Regions from separate parts of the Lentzea sp. NPDC042327 genome, predicted to be linked through region 1. Evidence: riboswitches for the same ligand, from Rfam matches in the RefSeq annotation. Region 1 holds a riboswitch; each other region holds the start of a gene.
What was found. Region 1 has a riboswitch for S-adenosylmethionine ahead of AB0A63_RS14895 (aminotransferase class V-fold PLP-dependent enzyme). Riboswitches for the same ligand answer to the same signal wherever they lie in the genome.
Positions count from the first base shown of each region.

Region 2: linked by a shared signal. The riboswitch ahead of AB0A63_RS06045 (methionine ABC transporter ATP-binding protein) and the one ahead of AB0A63_RS14895 (aminotransferase class V-fold PLP-dependent enzyme) in region 1 are both predicted to bind S-adenosylmethionine.
Region 3: linked by a shared signal. The riboswitch ahead of thrC (threonine synthase) and the one ahead of AB0A63_RS14895 (aminotransferase class V-fold PLP-dependent enzyme) in region 1 are both predicted to bind S-adenosylmethionine.

Region 1 covers NZ_JBEZBX010000005.1:228,405-233,533, reverse strand. Annotated here, with positions in the region: gene AB0A63_RS14910 (toll/interleukin-1 receptor domain-containing protein) at 1-1,217, opposite strand, end outside; gene AB0A63_RS14905 (M28 family metallopeptidase) at 1,352-2,284, opposite strand; gene AB0A63_RS14900 (potassium/proton antiporter) at 2,418-3,896, shown strand; SAM riboswitch class IV at 3,969-4,083, shown strand; gene AB0A63_RS14895 (aminotransferase class V-fold PLP-dependent enzyme) at 4,118-5,129, shown strand, end outside.
Region 2 covers NZ_JBEZBX010000002.1:455,187-460,315, forward strand. Annotated here, with positions in the region: gene AB0A63_RS06035 (transglycosylase family protein) at 1-111, shown strand, start outside; gene rsmA (16S rRNA (adenine(1518)-N(6)/adenine(1519)-N(6))-dimethyltransferase RsmA) at 303-1,124, shown strand; SAM riboswitch class I at 1,213-1,306, shown strand; gene AB0A63_RS06045 (methionine ABC transporter ATP-binding protein) at 1,525-2,523, shown strand; gene AB0A63_RS06050 (methionine ABC transporter permease) at 2,520-3,203, shown strand; gene AB0A63_RS06055 (MetQ/NlpA family ABC transporter substrate-binding protein) at 3,232-4,032, shown strand; gene AB0A63_RS06060 (4-(cytidine 5'-diphospho)-2-C-methyl-D-erythritol kinase) at 4,090-5,052, shown strand.
Region 3 covers NZ_JBEZBX010000020.1:1,675-6,803, reverse strand. Annotated here, with positions in the region: gene AB0A63_RS35470 (DNA internalization-related competence protein ComEC/Rec2) at 1-199, shown strand, start outside; gene thrC (threonine synthase) at 279-1,535, opposite strand; SAM riboswitch class I at 1,547-1,666, opposite strand; gene holA (DNA polymerase III subunit delta) at 1,754-2,722, shown strand; gene rpsT (30S ribosomal protein S20) at 2,924-3,190, opposite strand; gene AB0A63_RS35450 (hypothetical protein) at 3,422-3,634, opposite strand; gene AB0A63_RS35445 (SPFH domain-containing protein) at 3,634-4,566, opposite strand; gene AB0A63_RS35440 (NUDIX hydrolase) at 4,640-5,074, shown strand; gene AB0A63_RS35435 (polysaccharide lyase 6 family protein) at 5,118-5,129, shown strand, end outside.

The DNA of each region.
Region 1 (5,129 bases):
GCGGGCGCGAGGCACCGCACCCCGACGGACGGCCCGTCCCGCGACTCGGACGGGACGCCGCGCTGCGCCAGGAACTGGGTGAGGACCAGCCAGGGGTTGCGGCCCTTCCGGTCCGCGGGAAGTGCCTCGTGGTAGGCGGGCCAGCCCGCCAGGAGCTCGCGGTGCTCGGCGCGGGTCATGGGCGGCAGGCGGGTGCGGCGGGTGCCCGAGCCGGTCGGCAGCCACAGCCGCAGGACACGGGAGCGGAGCACCAGGGCCGTGCCCGCCAGACCGCACAGCACCACCACGACCAGCAGCACGGTGATCGTCTCCAGCGCACCGGCCACCTCCGGCGGGATGGCGTACAGCTCGTAACGCAGCGACCGGTCGAGGAACACGTGGTCGGGCAGCCCCGGCAACGGCACGGTCCCCACGACCACCTGCGCCACGTAGCCCAGCGCCAGCGCCGATCCGGCGGCGGAGGTGAACGCGAACAGCAACGCGCTGAACCGGCTGCGCCGCCGCGGCAGACCGGCGCCCGCGAGGACCACCCCGGTCAGCGCCGCGAACACCATCGCCGTCAGGCCCATGAACAGGAACAGCATCGTCAGCCAGTACTTCTGCCGCAACGCGAGCAACGCGCTCTGCCGGGTCCACCCGGTGCCGCCGAACGGGTCGAACGTGAGCCCGGTGATCCGCACGTCCGTCACCGCCAGCAGCACGAACGCCCACCCGAGGACGGCGGTCGTCACCACCAGCAGCAGGAACACCGCGAGCACCGGCACCGGCATCCGCGGCCACCCCCACCGGCTCGGAAGTGGCGCGCTGCCACCGGGTTCCGCCCGTCCGGACGCGATGGCGGCCGCGAGCCCGGCGGTCCGGTCCCAGAACCGGGTGCGCAGGTCGTGCACCGGCAGACCGGCGAGCTCCTGCGGCAGCACGGCGGCCTCGACCACGCCGAGGTGCACGGGAATGCCGCGCTCCAGCGCGCGCGTCCACTCGTGGCGCACGTACGCGGAGGCGAGCGCGGCCGGCGACACCAGCAACAGCAGCGCGTCGGCCTGCTCCAGGCCCTCGTCCAGTGCCGCGGCCCAGTCCGTGCCCGGCCGCAGCCGCTGCACGTCGAGCCACGGGTCGAGGCCGGCCCGCGCCCCCAGCACGGCCGCCGCCTCCTCGGCGAAGTGGAACTCCCGCCGTGAGTAGCTGATGAAAACCCGTTGCGCCCCCACCCCGGTCACCGGCCCATGATCGCGGTCGGGCGCCGCCGCGAACAGGGGCAAACGCAGCAGGGGTGCGACGGAACCGGGCCACAACGCCGCACGGCCGCACCGGGGCAGGACCCGGTGCGGCCGTGCGGGTGTTCAGAACGCGATCAGGCCGCCGTCGCCCACAGGGTGTAGGCGATCACGTCCGCGTTGCGGTCCAACGCGGTCGCGTTGACGTTGGCCGAGGTGTCGCAGGACCGGTGGTAGCACCGGTCGAACGCGACACCGGAGGAGCCGCCCCACTTCTGCGCCTGGGCCGAGGTCTTGATGCCCTCGGCGCCGGTGAACGTGCCACCGACCGGGATGCCGGCGCGGGCGAACGCGGCGTGGTCGGACCGGCCGCCGACGCTGGTCAGCTCGGTCTGGACGCCGATCGAGGAGAACCCGGCCTGCAGCCGCTGCTGCAGCGCGAGGGAGCCGGAGGGCTGGCCGGACGCGCTGTAGACGAAGTAGCCGGGGTTCGGCGAGCCGGTCATGTCGAAGTTCAGGTAGGTCTTGATCTTCGAACGCTCGGTCGTCGACAGCGAGTTCACGTAGTACGTGGAACCGACCAGGCCGAGCTCCTCCGCGCCCCACCAGGCGAAGCGCAGGTGCTTGGTGGGAGCGAACCCGGTGGCCTTCACCTGGAGGGCGACCTCCAGGATCGAGGCGGAACCGGTGCCGTTGTCGTTGATGCCGGGACCGGCGCTGACGCTGTCGAGGTGACCGCCGAGCATCACGACGTTGTTCGCGTCGCCGCCGGGGTAGTCCGCGATCAGGTTGTAGCCGGTGGCGCCGTTGCTGGTGAACGACTGGACGCGGGTGGTGAAGCCGGCCGCGTCCAGCTTGCCCTTCACCCAGTTCACCGAGGCCAGGTAACCGGGCCTGCCGTGGGCGCGGTTGCCGCCGTTGGCGGTGGCGATCGACTGGAGCTGGTTCAGGTGCGCCTGGACGTTCGCGACGCTGATGTCGGGTGCTGCCAGGACCGCCGGAGCGGCCGCTTGCGCCGGCGCGGTTCCGGCCACCGTCAGGGCGGCCGCCAGCGCGATCAGGATCTTCATGGTTCAACTCCGTGCAGGGTAGGGATTGAGCCACTGATCAACATGCTCTGCCGTGCATGAGCCGCGCTAGGGGCGAAGGTCGGTTTCGCGTCGGATTAGTTCAACTCGGTGGTGATCAACCAGAATGGTCCGGGTGGGTGATGTCACGGTTGTCCTGGGCGTCGGTGCCGCGGTCCTGCTGATCTCCGTGATCGCGGTCCGGGTGTCGATCCGCCTCGGGCTGCCCTCACTCCTGCTGTACCTGGGCATCGGCGTGCTCCTGGGCGAGTCGGTGCTCGGCATCGACTTCGAAGACGCCGGCCTCACCCAGTCCCTCGGGATCGCGGCGCTGGTGCTGATCCTGACCGAGGGCGGGCTGACGACCCGGTGGCACGCGGTCAAGACCTCGCTCTGGCTGGGCGTCGCACTGTCCACAGTGGCCGTTGCGGTGAGCGTCGCCATCACCGGAACCGCGCTGCACCACCTGCTGGGCCTCGACTGGCGGATGGCGCTGCTCTGGGGTGCGGTGCTGTCGTCCACGGACGCGGCGGCCGTGTTCAGCGTCCTGCGGTCGCTGGGGGTGGGGGCACGGCTCACCGGCGCGCTCGAACTGGAGTCCGGCCTCAACGACGCGCCCGTCTACATCGCGGTCGTGCTGCTCGCCTCGTCCGACCAGATCTCGTGGACGGCACCGCTGCTGGTGCTCTACGAGCTGGGAGCGGGCGCGCTGATCGGCGTCGCGCTCGGCTGGCTGGGCGGCACGGGACTGCGGCACGCGGCCCTGCCCGCCACCGGCCTCTACCCGCTCGCCACCGTCGCCGTCTGCGTGATCGCCTACACCGCGGGCGACCTGGCGCACGCGTCCGGTTTCCTCGCCACCTACGTCGCCGCGCTGGTCCTGGGCAACGCCCGGCTGCCGCACCGCGCCGACACCCTGTCGTTCGCCGAGGGGCTCGGCTGGCTGGCCCAGATCGGCCTGTTCGTCCTGCTCGGCCTCTACGCCTCGCCGTCCCGGCTGCTCGACGTGCTGGTGCCCGCGCTGATCGCGGGCGTGGTGCTCACGTTCGTGGCGCGCCCGCTGTCGGTGGTGCTGTCGTTGCTGCCGTTCAAGGTGCCGTGGCGGGAACAGGCGTTCCTCTCCTGGTCGGGGCTGCGCGGCGCGGTGCCGATCGTGTTCGCGCTGATCCCGCTCATCCAGGGCGTCGAGGGTGCGCGCGAGCTGGTCGACGCGGTGTTCCTGCTGGTCATCGTCCTCACGGTGGTGCAGGGCACGACGCTGCCGTTCCTCGCGCGGCGGCTCGGGCTGGTCAACGCGAGCGAGCCGCAGGAGGTCCAGGTCGACTCCTCGCCGCTGGACGAGCTCGGCGCCGAGCTGCTGCAGGTGCACATCCAGCGCGGGTCGAAGCTGCACGGCGTCTACATGACCGAGCTGCGCATGCCCACCGGCGCCACGGTGAGCCTCGTGGTGCGCTCGGGCAAGAGCTTCACGCCACTTCCGACGACCCGGCTGCAGACCGGCGACCAGTTGCTCATCGTGACCACAGAAGAGGCGCGCGACGCCACCGAACGGCGGGTTCGCGCCGTGGACCGGGCCGGTCGTTACGCGCGGTGGAAGGGCGAGACCGGCGAATAGTCGGTCCCCGACGCTTCTCACGATGTGATCAGGTGTCGACGGATCGTGACGCGCCCGCTAACGTCGTCGGCAGGTCATGAGAGCCAGCGTCAAGCCCAAGCTTGCTGGCCGGCAACCCTCCAACCGCGGTGGGGTGCCCTTGGTGAGGACCTGGTCCGGCGCGCAGGGCGCCGGTCAAGCGCGGGCCTCCGAGAAGGCCCCCCGGCCCAGGAGGCAGCTCGATGACGCTCGCGATCACCCCGGACACCACCACCAAGGTTCCCGCCGTCGTCGGTTCCGACCTGCGCGTCCCGCTGGTGACCGGAGAGCGCGTCACCTACGCCAACCTCGACCACGCCGCCTCCGCCCCCTGCCTGCGGGAGGTGCGCGACGCCGTCGACGAGCTGCTGCCCTGGTACGCGAGCGTGCACCGCGGCGCCGGCTTCGCCTCCCAGGTGTCGACCCGCGTCTACGAGCAGGCGCGTGACCGCGTCCGGCGGTTCGTGGGTGCGCGTTCCACCGATGCCGTCGTCTTCACCCGCAACACCACTGACGCGCTGAACCTGCTGGCCCGCAGCGTGCCCAAGGGCACCGCGGTCGTGCTGTTCGACAGCGAGCACCACGCCGCGCTGCTGCCGTGGCGCGGGCCGAACGTGCAGCGCATCTCCACTCCTTCCTCGTCCGGCGCGGCACTCGTCGCGCTGGACCGGGCGTTGGCCGCCGCCCCGGTCGGTCCTCGGCTCGTGATCGTCACCGGGGCGTCCAACGTCACGGGGGAGCTGTGGCCGGTCGCCGAGCTCGCGAAGGTCGCCCGCAGGCACGGCGCCCGCATCGCGCTCGACGCCGCGCAGCTCGCCCCGCACCGCCCGATCGACGCCCGTGAGCTGGGCGTGGACTACCTGGCGTTCTCCGGCCACAAGATCTACGCGCCGTTCGGCGCCGGTGTGCTCGTCGGCCGGTCCGACTGGTTGCAGCAGGCCCAGCCCTACCTGGTGGGCGGCGGCGCCACGGCGAAGGTGACCGACCACGGCGACCGGCTCGGCGTCGCGTGGTCCGCGGTGCCGGAGCGGCACGAGGCGGGCAGCCCGAACGTCATCGGCGTGCACGCGCTGGCCGCGGCCTGCGAGATCCTGTCGCGGCACTGGGAGCAGACGATCGCGCACGAGCAGGAGCTGCTGCGGCGGCTGCGGGACGGCCTGCGCGCCATCCCCGGCCTGCGCGAGCTCTCGATCCTCACCGACGTCGACCGCGTGG
Region 2 (5,129 bases), on a different contig from region 1:
CACCAGGCGACCCGCGAACAGCAGATCGCCATCGCCACCAAGCTCCGCGACGGCCGTGGCGGCACGTACTCCGCGTGGCCCGGCTGCCGCGCGAAGCTCGGCCTGCCGTAACCCCGCCTCCCCACCCATCCCTCCGCTCTGCTTGACCGCACGCGGGGACCTTTCGTACTCCAGGTGAGTACGAAAGCTCCCCGCGTGCACTCGACGCAGCAGGGGGCGGGGGTCTTCGGTGGGTGACTTGAGGTCTTCGGTGGGCAACCTGAGGTCTTTGGTGGGTGACCTGAGACAATGCCCCGGTGAGCCTGTTGGGACCCGCCGAAGTCCGCCGTCTAGCCGAAGAGCTGGGCATCCGCCCGACCAAGAAGCTGGGCCAGAACTTCGTGCACGACCCCAACACGGTCCGCAAGATCGTCGCCGCCGCCGGTCTGACCGACGAGGACGTCGTCCTGGAGGTCGGCCCCGGCCTGGGCTCGCTGACCCTCGCGCTCCTCCCGGCGGCCGCTGAGGTGGTCGCGGTCGAGATCGACCCGCCGTTGGCGCACCGGCTGCCCCAGACGGTCCAGGAGCACGACCCGGCCAACGCCGGCAAGCTCCACGTGGTCCTCAAGGACGCCATGAAAGTCACCCAAGAGGACCTGCCGGTACAACCGACCGCGATCGTCGCCAACCTGCCGTACAACGTCGCGGTGCCCGTGGTGCTGCACCTCCTGCACGAGCTGCCGAGCCTGCGCAAGGGGCTCGTCATGGTCCAGGCGGAGGTCGCCGACCGGATGGCGGCGAAGCCCGGCAGCAAGGTCTACGGGGTGCCCAGCGTGAAGCTCGCCTGGTACGCCGACGCGCGCAAGGCGGGGTCGGTCGGGCGCAACGTCTTCTGGCCCGCGCCCAACGTCGACTCCGGGCTGGTTGCCTTCCAGCGCCACGAAAAGCTGTTGTCCACAGTGGATAAGAACAAGCTGTTCAAGATCGTCGACACGGCCTTCGCGCAACGCCGCAAGACCCTCAGGGCCGCCCTCAAGAGCTACACGCCGCACGTCGACGAACTGCTGGCCGAAGCGGGCATCGATCCCCAGGTCAGGGGCGAGCAGTTGAGCGTGATCGACTTTGTCCGGATTGCCGAGGTCTGATCCGGCGATCCTTCGGCCAACAGTGTGATCTGTCGAACGAATCCGAATCTGGCTTGCGCAACCGAACGTCCGTCCGGTTGACTGCTAACTGCCATCCGGAGCGACTGAGAGACCTGGCTCTACGACGTCGCAGCAACCACCCGCTGGATGCGGGCAGGTGCTAACGCCAGGACCGATGGAGGATCACGTGGGTACCTCGCGAATGCTGACGCGCCGTCGAGTCGTCGACCAGTGCCGTCGCACCGCTTCTGCATGTCGTCGCCACCTCGTCTAAGGCGCCTTCTCAAAGTCCTTTGACGCGCACTCGGTCGCTGAGTGGCGCACACACCTGAGCAGAACTTCGACCGCGCACCCCCGCACAACGGGAGCGTGCGCCGTCGCGCGCAGCCGTGGAGCAGAAGTGATCACTGTCGAAAACCTCACCAAGTCCTTCCAGGGTGTCAACGCGCTGAACGGCGTCACCCTCGACGTCCAGGCCGGCACCGTGCTCGGCGTCGTCGGCCCGAGCGGCGCCGGCAAGTCCACGCTGGCCCGCTGCGTCGCACTGCTGGAGCGCCCCGACTCGGGTGCGATCCGCGTCGACGGCACCGACATCACCTCGCTCGACGGCTCGGCGCTGCGTGCCGCCCGTCGGCAGATCGGCGTTGTGCCGCAAGGGGACTCGCTGCTGCGGCAGCGGACCGCGGCCGGCAACATCGCGTTGCCGCTGGAGTCCGCCGGCGTGCCGGGACCGCAGCGGCGCACCCGCGTGGGCGAGCTGCTGGACCTCGTCGGGCTCACCGACAAGGCCGCCGCCTACCCCGACCAGCTCTCCGGCGGGCAGCGCCAGCGCATCGCCGTTGCGCGCGCCCTCGCCGCCAACCCGTCCGTCCTGCTGGCCGACGAGCCCACCAGCGCACTCGACCCGGAGACCACCGGGTCCGTGCTGGCGGTGCTCGACCGTGCGCGCGCAGAGCTGGGTGTGACCGTCCTCGTCGTCACGCACGACATGGGTGTGGTCCGCAAGATCTGCGATGACGTCGCGGTGCTGGAGCAGGGCCAGGTCGTCGAGCACGGCAAGGTGCTCGACCTCGTCAACAACGCCGCCAGCCGCACGAGCTCCGCGCTGCTGCCCGCCGTCGACCTGAACCCGATCAACGAGAACGCCTACGACCGCGTCGCGGACGTCGTGCTCGTCGGGTTCGCCGCGGTCGGCGCGCTGCTGCCCGAGGCCGCGCACCGGTTCGGCGTCGAGCTGAACATCGTCGGTGGCGGGCTCACCCGCCTCGGCGAGACCCCCGTCGCGCGGTTCCGCCTCGGCCTGAACGGCGAGCGGTCCGACTCGGCGCTGGAGTGGATCGGTGAGGCCGGCGGCGCGGTTCAGAGGTCCCTGAAGGGGCCGCAGGGAGTAGCTGCGTGAGGTCTGCAACACCCTGGTCCGACGTGGTGAGCTACCTCGTCGAGGCCACCGGGGAGACGCTGTACATGGTCGGCGTCTCCACCGTGATCGCCACAGTTCTCGGAGTTCCCGTCGGGGTCTGGCTGCAGCTCACCGCCAAGGGCGGGCTGCGGCCGAACGCCGCGGTGCACAGGGCCCTCAGCTTCGTCACCGACCTGGGCCGCTCGATGCCGTTCATCGTGCTGCTCGTCGCCCTCACGTCGGTGACCCGCCTGATCGTCGGCGGGTCCATCGGCAGCACGGCGGTCATCGTGCCGCTGGCCGTGGGAGCGATCCCGTTCGTCGGGCGGCTCGTGCAGAACATCCTGTCCGAGGTGCACGTGACCGTGGTCGAGGCCGCGATCACGACCGGTGCCTCGACGCTCAGGATCGTGCGCAGCGTGCTCATCCGCGAGTCGTTGCCGGCGCTCATCAACGCCATCGGCGTCACGGTCATCGCCCTCATCGGCTACTCGGCCATGGCGGGCGTGATCGGCGGCGGTGGCCTCGGCGACCTGGCCATCCGCGAGGGCTACCAGCGCTTCAACGACCGGATCCTGTGGAGCACCGTGGCGTGGCTCGCCGTGCTCACCACCGTGATCCAGTTCGGCTTCACCCGTGCCGCCCGTGCGTCGGACCGACGCCGGCACGCCTCCGTCTGACCCAGTAGCAATTCTCAAAAGGAACGTCATGCGCATTCGTGCTGCCCTCATCGCTGCCGCTTTGACCGGTTTGACCGCTCTGTCCGCCTGCTCGTCCGGTGGTTCGTCCGCTTCGGACACGCTGAAGGTCGGCGTCTCGCCGGTCCCGCACGCGCAGATCCTCAAGTACGTAGCCGACAACCTCGCGGCGTCCAAGGGCCTGAAGATCGAGGTCGTCGAGTTCACCGACTACGTCCAGCCGAACACGGCACTGGTCGACGGCTCGCTCGACGCCAACTACTTCCAGACCGTCCCGTACCTGGCGACGTTCACGAAGGAGAGCGGCGCGAAGGTCGAGTGGGTCGAGGGCGTGCACGTCGAGCCGCTGGGCCTGTACTCCAAGAAGGTCAAGAAGGTCGACGAGCTGCCGCAGAACGCCAAGGTCGCGGTCGCCAACGACGCCACCAACGAGGCCCGCGGCCTGAAGCTGCTGGAGGCCAACGGCCTGATCAAGCTCAAGGCCGTGGACCAGCCGACCGTCCGCGACGTCGCGGAGAACCCGAAGAACCTGCAGTTCGTGCCCCTGGAGGCGGCCCAGCTGCCGCGCTCGCTGGAGGACACCGACGCCGCGGTGATCAACGGCAACTACGCCATCGACGCGCAGCTCAAGCCCGCCACCGACGCGCTGGTGCTGGAGAAGGCCGAGGGCAACCCCAACGCCAACGGCCTCGTCACCCGCAGCGAGCTCAAGGACGACAAGCGGATCAGGGACCTCGCCGAGCTGCTGGCGTCGCAGCAGGTCAAGGACTACATCAAGCAGACCTTCAACGGCTCCGTCATCCCGGTCTGAGGCCCGTGGTGACCGGGGGAGGAGTCCGCACACGCCGATCGCCCGTAGGCTGACGAGGTGCTCGCTGTCGTTCCCCCTCCGGTTACGGTCCGCGTCCCGGCCAAGGTCAACCTGCACCTGGCCGTCGGCGACGTGCGACCGGACGGCTACCACGACCTGGTGACCATCTTCCAGGCGCTGTCCTTGGCCGACGAGGTCACCGTCGCCGTCGCGGACGAGCCCGGCGTCGAGGTCCACGGCGAGGGCGCCGACCAGGTGCCCACCGGTGCCGGCAACCTCGCCTGGCGTGCCGTGCGGCTGCTCGCCGCCCACGTCGGCAAGGACCCGGACGACCCCAAGGTCCGCGTCGTGATCCGCAAGGCCATCCCCGTCGCCGGCGGCATGGCCGGTGGCAGCGCGGACGCCGCGGCCACCCTGGTCGGCCTGGCCGCGCTGTGGCGGCTGGAGATCAGCCGCGACGAGCTGGCCGAGCTGGCCGCGAAGCTCGGCGCCGACGTCCCGTTCTGCCTCTACGGCGGTACCGCGCTCGGCACCGGCCGCGGCGAGCGGATCGTGCCGGTGCTGGCCCGCCACCAGTTCCACTGGGTGCTGGCGTTCGACCGGCGCGGACTGTCCACGCCGGACGTGTTCGACGAGCTCGACCGGCTGCGCACCGAGGGCGACCCGCCCCGCGTCGGCGCGGTCGAGGCGGTGCTGGAGGGCCTGTCCTCCGGTGACCCGCGCCAGCTCGCGCTGCTGCTGGGCAACGACCTGCAGGCCGCCGCCGTCTCGCTGCGGCCGAACCTGCGCCGCACGTTGCGCGCGGGCGTCGACGCGGGCGCGCTGGCCGGCATCGTGTCCGGTTCAGGCCCCACGACGGCGTTCCTGTGCGAGGACAACGACACGGCCGTGCGCGTCGCCGCCGAGCTCGCGGGCGCGGGTGTGTGCCGGACCGTGCGCGTCGCACAGGGCCCGGTGCCCGGTGCGCGGGTGATCACGACCGAGGAACCGAAGCCCACCCCGCCCGAGGTCCACGCCTGACCCCCGCCCTCCGTTTTCCGCATCTCGGAACTCACGCGGGGAGCTTTCGTACCTTCTACGAGTACGCAAGCTCCCCG
Region 3 (5,129 bases), on a different contig from region 1:
CGTGTTCGACGACGGCATGCGCATCGCCCCGGACGTCTGGCACGAGTACCACTACAACGCCCTCAAAGCAGAAGCCCCGTGGCCGCAACGGATCGTGGCCTGGCGCGCCGAGGTGGAACCGGTCGGCCCGCACGTTCGCGACGAGCTGCGCCGCTTCCCGCGCACGGGCTGGACGAAGTCGGCCGCGATCACCCTCTGACGCTCACCGCGTGAAACGACGCGGTCCGGGGACGCGGACGTCCCCGGACCGGGAGGAGGTGATCTGCTGAACGAACGACCTAGCCCAGTGCCTTGAGCACGGCCTCGGCCGACGGCGGCACAGTGGCGCGCGGGCCGATCGTGTCGCCGAGGGCGTCGAGGGTCTTGAGGCCGTCACCGGTGATCAGCAGGACGGTCTCGCCGTCGGGGTCGAGCTGGCCCGTCTCGATCAGCTTCTTCGCCGTCGCCACGGTCACGCCGCCGGCGGTCTCGGCGAAGATGCCCTCGGTGCGGGCGAGGAGCTTGATGCCCTCGACGACCTCTTCGTCGGTCACGTCCTCGATGGCGCCGTTGGTGCGGCGGACCGTGTCGAGCACGTACGGGCCGTCGGCGGGGGCACCGATCGCCAGCGAGCGGGCGATGGTGTCGGGGCGGACCGGGCGGATGACGTCGTGGCCGTCCTTGAAGGCGGTGGACACGGGCGAGCAGCCGGTGGCCTGGGCGCCGAACACGCGGTACGGGGAGGCCTCGACGAGGTCGAGCTGGCCGAGCTCGCGGAAGGCCTTGTCGATCTTGGTGAGCTGGGAGCCGGAGGCGACCGGCACGACGATCTGGTCGGGCAGGCGCCAGCCGAGCTGCTCGGCGACCTCGTAGCCGAGGGTCTTGGAGCCCTCCGCGTAGTACGGGCGGACGTTGACGTTCACGAACGCCCAGTCCTCGTGCTCCGCGGCGAGCTCCTGGGCGAGGCGGTTGACGTCGTCGTAGTTGCCGTCGACGGCGATCAGGGCGCCCTCGTAGACGGCGCTCATGAGGATCTTGGCGCGTTCCAGGGAGGAGGGGACCAGTACGACGGACTCCCAGCCGGCGCGGGCGGCGGCCGCGGCGACGGCGTTGGCGAGGTTGCCGGTGGAGGGGCAGGCCAGGACCTTGAAGCCGAGCTCGCGGGCGGCGGCCAGTGCCACGCCGACCACGCGGTCCTTGAAGGAGTGGGTGGGGTTGCCGGTGTCGTCCTTCACCCAGACCTTGCGGACGCCCAGCGCCTTCGCGAGGCGGTCGGCCTCGACCAGGCGGGTGCCGCCGGGGTCGGTGTTCGGGTGCTGTTCCACAGTGGACGGAACGGGCAGAAGGCCGCGGTAGCGCCAGATTGAACGGGGGCCGGCCTCGATGTCCTCGCGCCGCACCCTGCCGAAGTCGTAGGCCACTTCCAGCGGCCCGAAACACTCGAGACAGGCGTATTCCGGAGCGAGAGGGGTCTCATTTCCGCACTCACGGCACAGCAGCGCGCGGGCGGGGCCGAGGTCGAACTTGGTGCTCGTGGGCACAGTGACAGCAGTCATCGCGAGGTATCTCCTCATCTTTCCCGCGAAATCGAACGGGTCGGAATTGGCACCGTGATCGTCTGCGCATAGCGCTGACGCCGGTTGCCGGGGCTTCTTCGGGCCGGTCCCTCTGCCCCTCTGGATGAGCGGTGTTCAGTTGTGGCCACCAACGTACGGCACGTCTCCGCCGCTCGGCCACAAACGTCCACGATTCGGGACGTGGGAGGATGCGGAGCGTGAGCGCACCGGAGTCACTGCACCTCGTCGTCGGCGAGGAGGAGTTGCTGGTCGAACGCGCAGTTCGGGCGGCACTCGAGGCCGCGCGCGCGGTCGACGCGTCGGCCGACCTGACCCGCGTGCAGGTGAGCGATCTCACGCCGCCGGAGCTCGCCGAGCTGGTGAGCCCGTCGCTGTTCGCCGAGGGCCGGGTGATCGTCCTGCAGAACGCGCAGGACATCAGCAAGGAGATCGCCGACACGGTGCTCTCCTACCTCAAGGCGCCCGCGGACGGGGTGACGCTCGTCGTCGTGCACACCGGTGGCGGCCGCAGCAAGGCGGCCAAGGACCTGCCCGGCCAGCTGAAGAAGGCCGGTGCGGCGGTCACCGAGTGCGGCAAGGTCACCAAGTCGGCCGAGCGCGAGGCGTTCGTGCGCAACGAGGTGCGGCAGGCGGGCGGCAAGATCGACCCAGAGGCGGTCGCGACGCTCATCGACGCCGTGGGCACGAACCTGCGCGAGCTCGCCGCGGCGGCCTCGCAGCTGGTGTCGGACACCGACGGCAAGGTGACGGTCGAGGAGATCCGCCGCTACCACCAGGGCAAGGCCGAGGTGACCGGGTTCGCCGTCGCGGAGAAGGCTGTCACCGGTGACCGTGCGGGCGCGATGGAGTCGTTGCGGTGGGCCATGCAGCTCGGTGTGCCGCACGTGCTGGTCGCCGACGCGCTGGCGGACGCGGTGCGCACCGTCGCACGCGTCTCCGCGGTGGGCCGGGCCGACCCGTTCAGCCTGGCCGGTCCGCTCGGCATGCCGCCGTGGAAGATCAAGAAAGCCCAGGCGCAGGCCCGTGGCTGGGAGCAGGCCGGTCTCGCGGACGCGATGCAGGTGGTCGCGGGGCTCAACGCCGACGTGAAGGGCGTGGCGGCCGATGCCGACTACGCGCTGGAGCGCGCCGTGCTGCGGATCGTGGCGGCACACGGCCGCCGGTAGCGCCCTCGCGGCGTTCCCGCGGAACCGTCCACGCACCGGAATTGACCGTGCCGCGCCAGCTTCCGCACGGAGCGGCGCGTCGTGAAGCTCAATGAGGTGAATGCGTGGAGCGACTCCATGGCCCTCATCCCCACCAGAACAGCGAAAAGGGCCCGCTCCACGAGGAGCGAGCCCTTCCCGACGGCTCTGAGGTGAGCGGAATCAGCCCTCGAGCTGGTTCGCGCGCAGCGCCATCGCCGACTTCTTGTTGGCGGCCTGGTTGGCGTGGATGACGCCCTTGGTGGCGGCCTTGTCGAGCTTGCGGGACGCGTCCTGCAGCAGCTCCAGGGCCTTCGCCTTGTCACCGGCCTCGGCAGCCTCGCGGAACTTGCGGATGGCCGTCTTGAGGGACGACTTGACCGACTTGTTGCGCAGGCGCGCCTTCTCGTTGGTCTTGATCCGCTTGAGCTGGGACTTGATGTTCGCCATGCGACATCACCCTTCTGTGTCGAAACCGGAGTTCGTGACGCGCTTGGTCGGCACCGGCGAGAGCCGGCTCTCCTCCACGGCGGAGCGCCGCGCGTTCACGACGACGAAGGATATCAGGCCAGCTCAGCGCACCGTGAACCCGGCCTTCTCGGCGCGAGCTAGCAGCCCGAACGCCGCGGAAGCGGTTCAATACTGCTGAAACGCCTGTTCAGCGCGCCGCGGCGACCGGTCTCAGCCCTCGTCCGGTTCCGGTTTCTTCGGCGGACGGCCGCGGCGCGGCATCTTCTTCGCTTCACCGGGCAGCCGGCCTGCCTCCGCCAGCGCACGCCGCAGCAGGAACTCGATCTGCGCGTTGGTGCTGCGCAGCTCGTCGTTCGCCCACCTGCTCAACGCGTCGTGCACGGCCGGGTCGAGCCTGAGCAGAACGCTTTTGCGCTCCGCCATCAGGTGTACAGCGACCCGGTGTTGACCACGGGCTGGGTGGAGCGGTCACCGCACAGGACGACGAGCAGGTTCGAGACCATCGCCGCCTTGCGCTCCTCGTCGAGCTCCACGACGTCGTGCGCGGCGAGCCGTTCCAGCGCGAGCTCGACCATGCCGACGGCGCCCTCGACGATCCGGGTGCGGGCCGCCACGACCGCGCCCGCCTGCTGCCGCTGCAACATGGCGTGGGCGATCTCCGGCGCGTACGCGAGGTGCGTGAGCCGCGACTCGATGACCTTCACGCCCGCGGACTGCACGCGTGCCGAGATCTCGATCGCGAGCGTCTCAGTGATCTCGTCCGCGTTCTCCCGCAGCGACAGCCCCGCCCCCTCGTGGTTGTCGTACGGGTAGCTCGTCGCGATGTGCCGGACCGCGGTCTCGGTCTGGATGCCCACGAACCGCACGAAGTCGTCGACCTCGAACCGTGCGCGCGCGGTGTCCTCGACCTGCCACACGACCACGGCGGCGATCTCGATCGGGTTGCCGTCCGCGTCGTTGACCTTCAGCGTCTGCGTCTCGTGGTTGCGGATGCGGGTGGAGATCTTCTCCCGCGTCGTCAGCGGGTTCGCCCACCGCAGACCGTCCGAGCGGACCGTGCCGACGTAGCGGCCGAGGAACTGCAGCACCCGCGCCTCACCGGGCGCGACGGTGAACAGCCCCTTCATCAGCAGCGACGCCGCCAGGAGCACCAGCACCCCCGCGACCAGCATCCCTGCCGACGGCTCGCCGCCGTTGGCCTCCGCGACCCTGACTCCCTCGATGATCGTCCACACGCCCACCGCGAACACCGCCAACCCTGCGAAGAACATCGGCAGACCGGCGATCTCCCGTGCGTGCTTCTCGCGCACGACAGGTGCCGGCATGTGCACTGTCGTGTCGATGGTTGCGCTCATCCAGACCCCCTGGTGAAGTAGTATCTAAGTGATATCACTTTTTTGCGGGTGATCACAAGTTAGGCTGAGCCGCATGAGGGCGAAGAAGCAGCGTGTGGCCGCGTACGGGGTGTGCGTCGACGAGGCGGACCGGATCCTGCTGGCGCGCTGGCTTGGCCCAACGGGCAAACGTTGGATCCTCCCCGGCGGTGGCATCGAGCACGGCGAGCACCCGTACGACGCGGTCGTCCGCGAGGTCGAGGAGGAGACCGGGTTCACCGTCGAGGTGGTGCGCCTGCTCGGCATCGACTCGGAGCTCCGCACCGAGTCCCGCCACGACTACCACGCACTTCGCATCATGTACGAGGTCCGGATCATCGGCGGCGAGCTGCGCAACGAGGTGGGCGGCACGACCGACCTCGCCCAGTGGCACCCGCTCGCAGACGTCGGACAACTCGACCGCGTGCCGTCCCTCGACACCGCCCTCGGCCTCTACCGGACCGCCCCACCCGCGGGAATTCTGCGGTAGGTTCGCTCCTGCCGCCGCCAACTGCCCACAACGGAGTTGGCGAATGATCCGATCA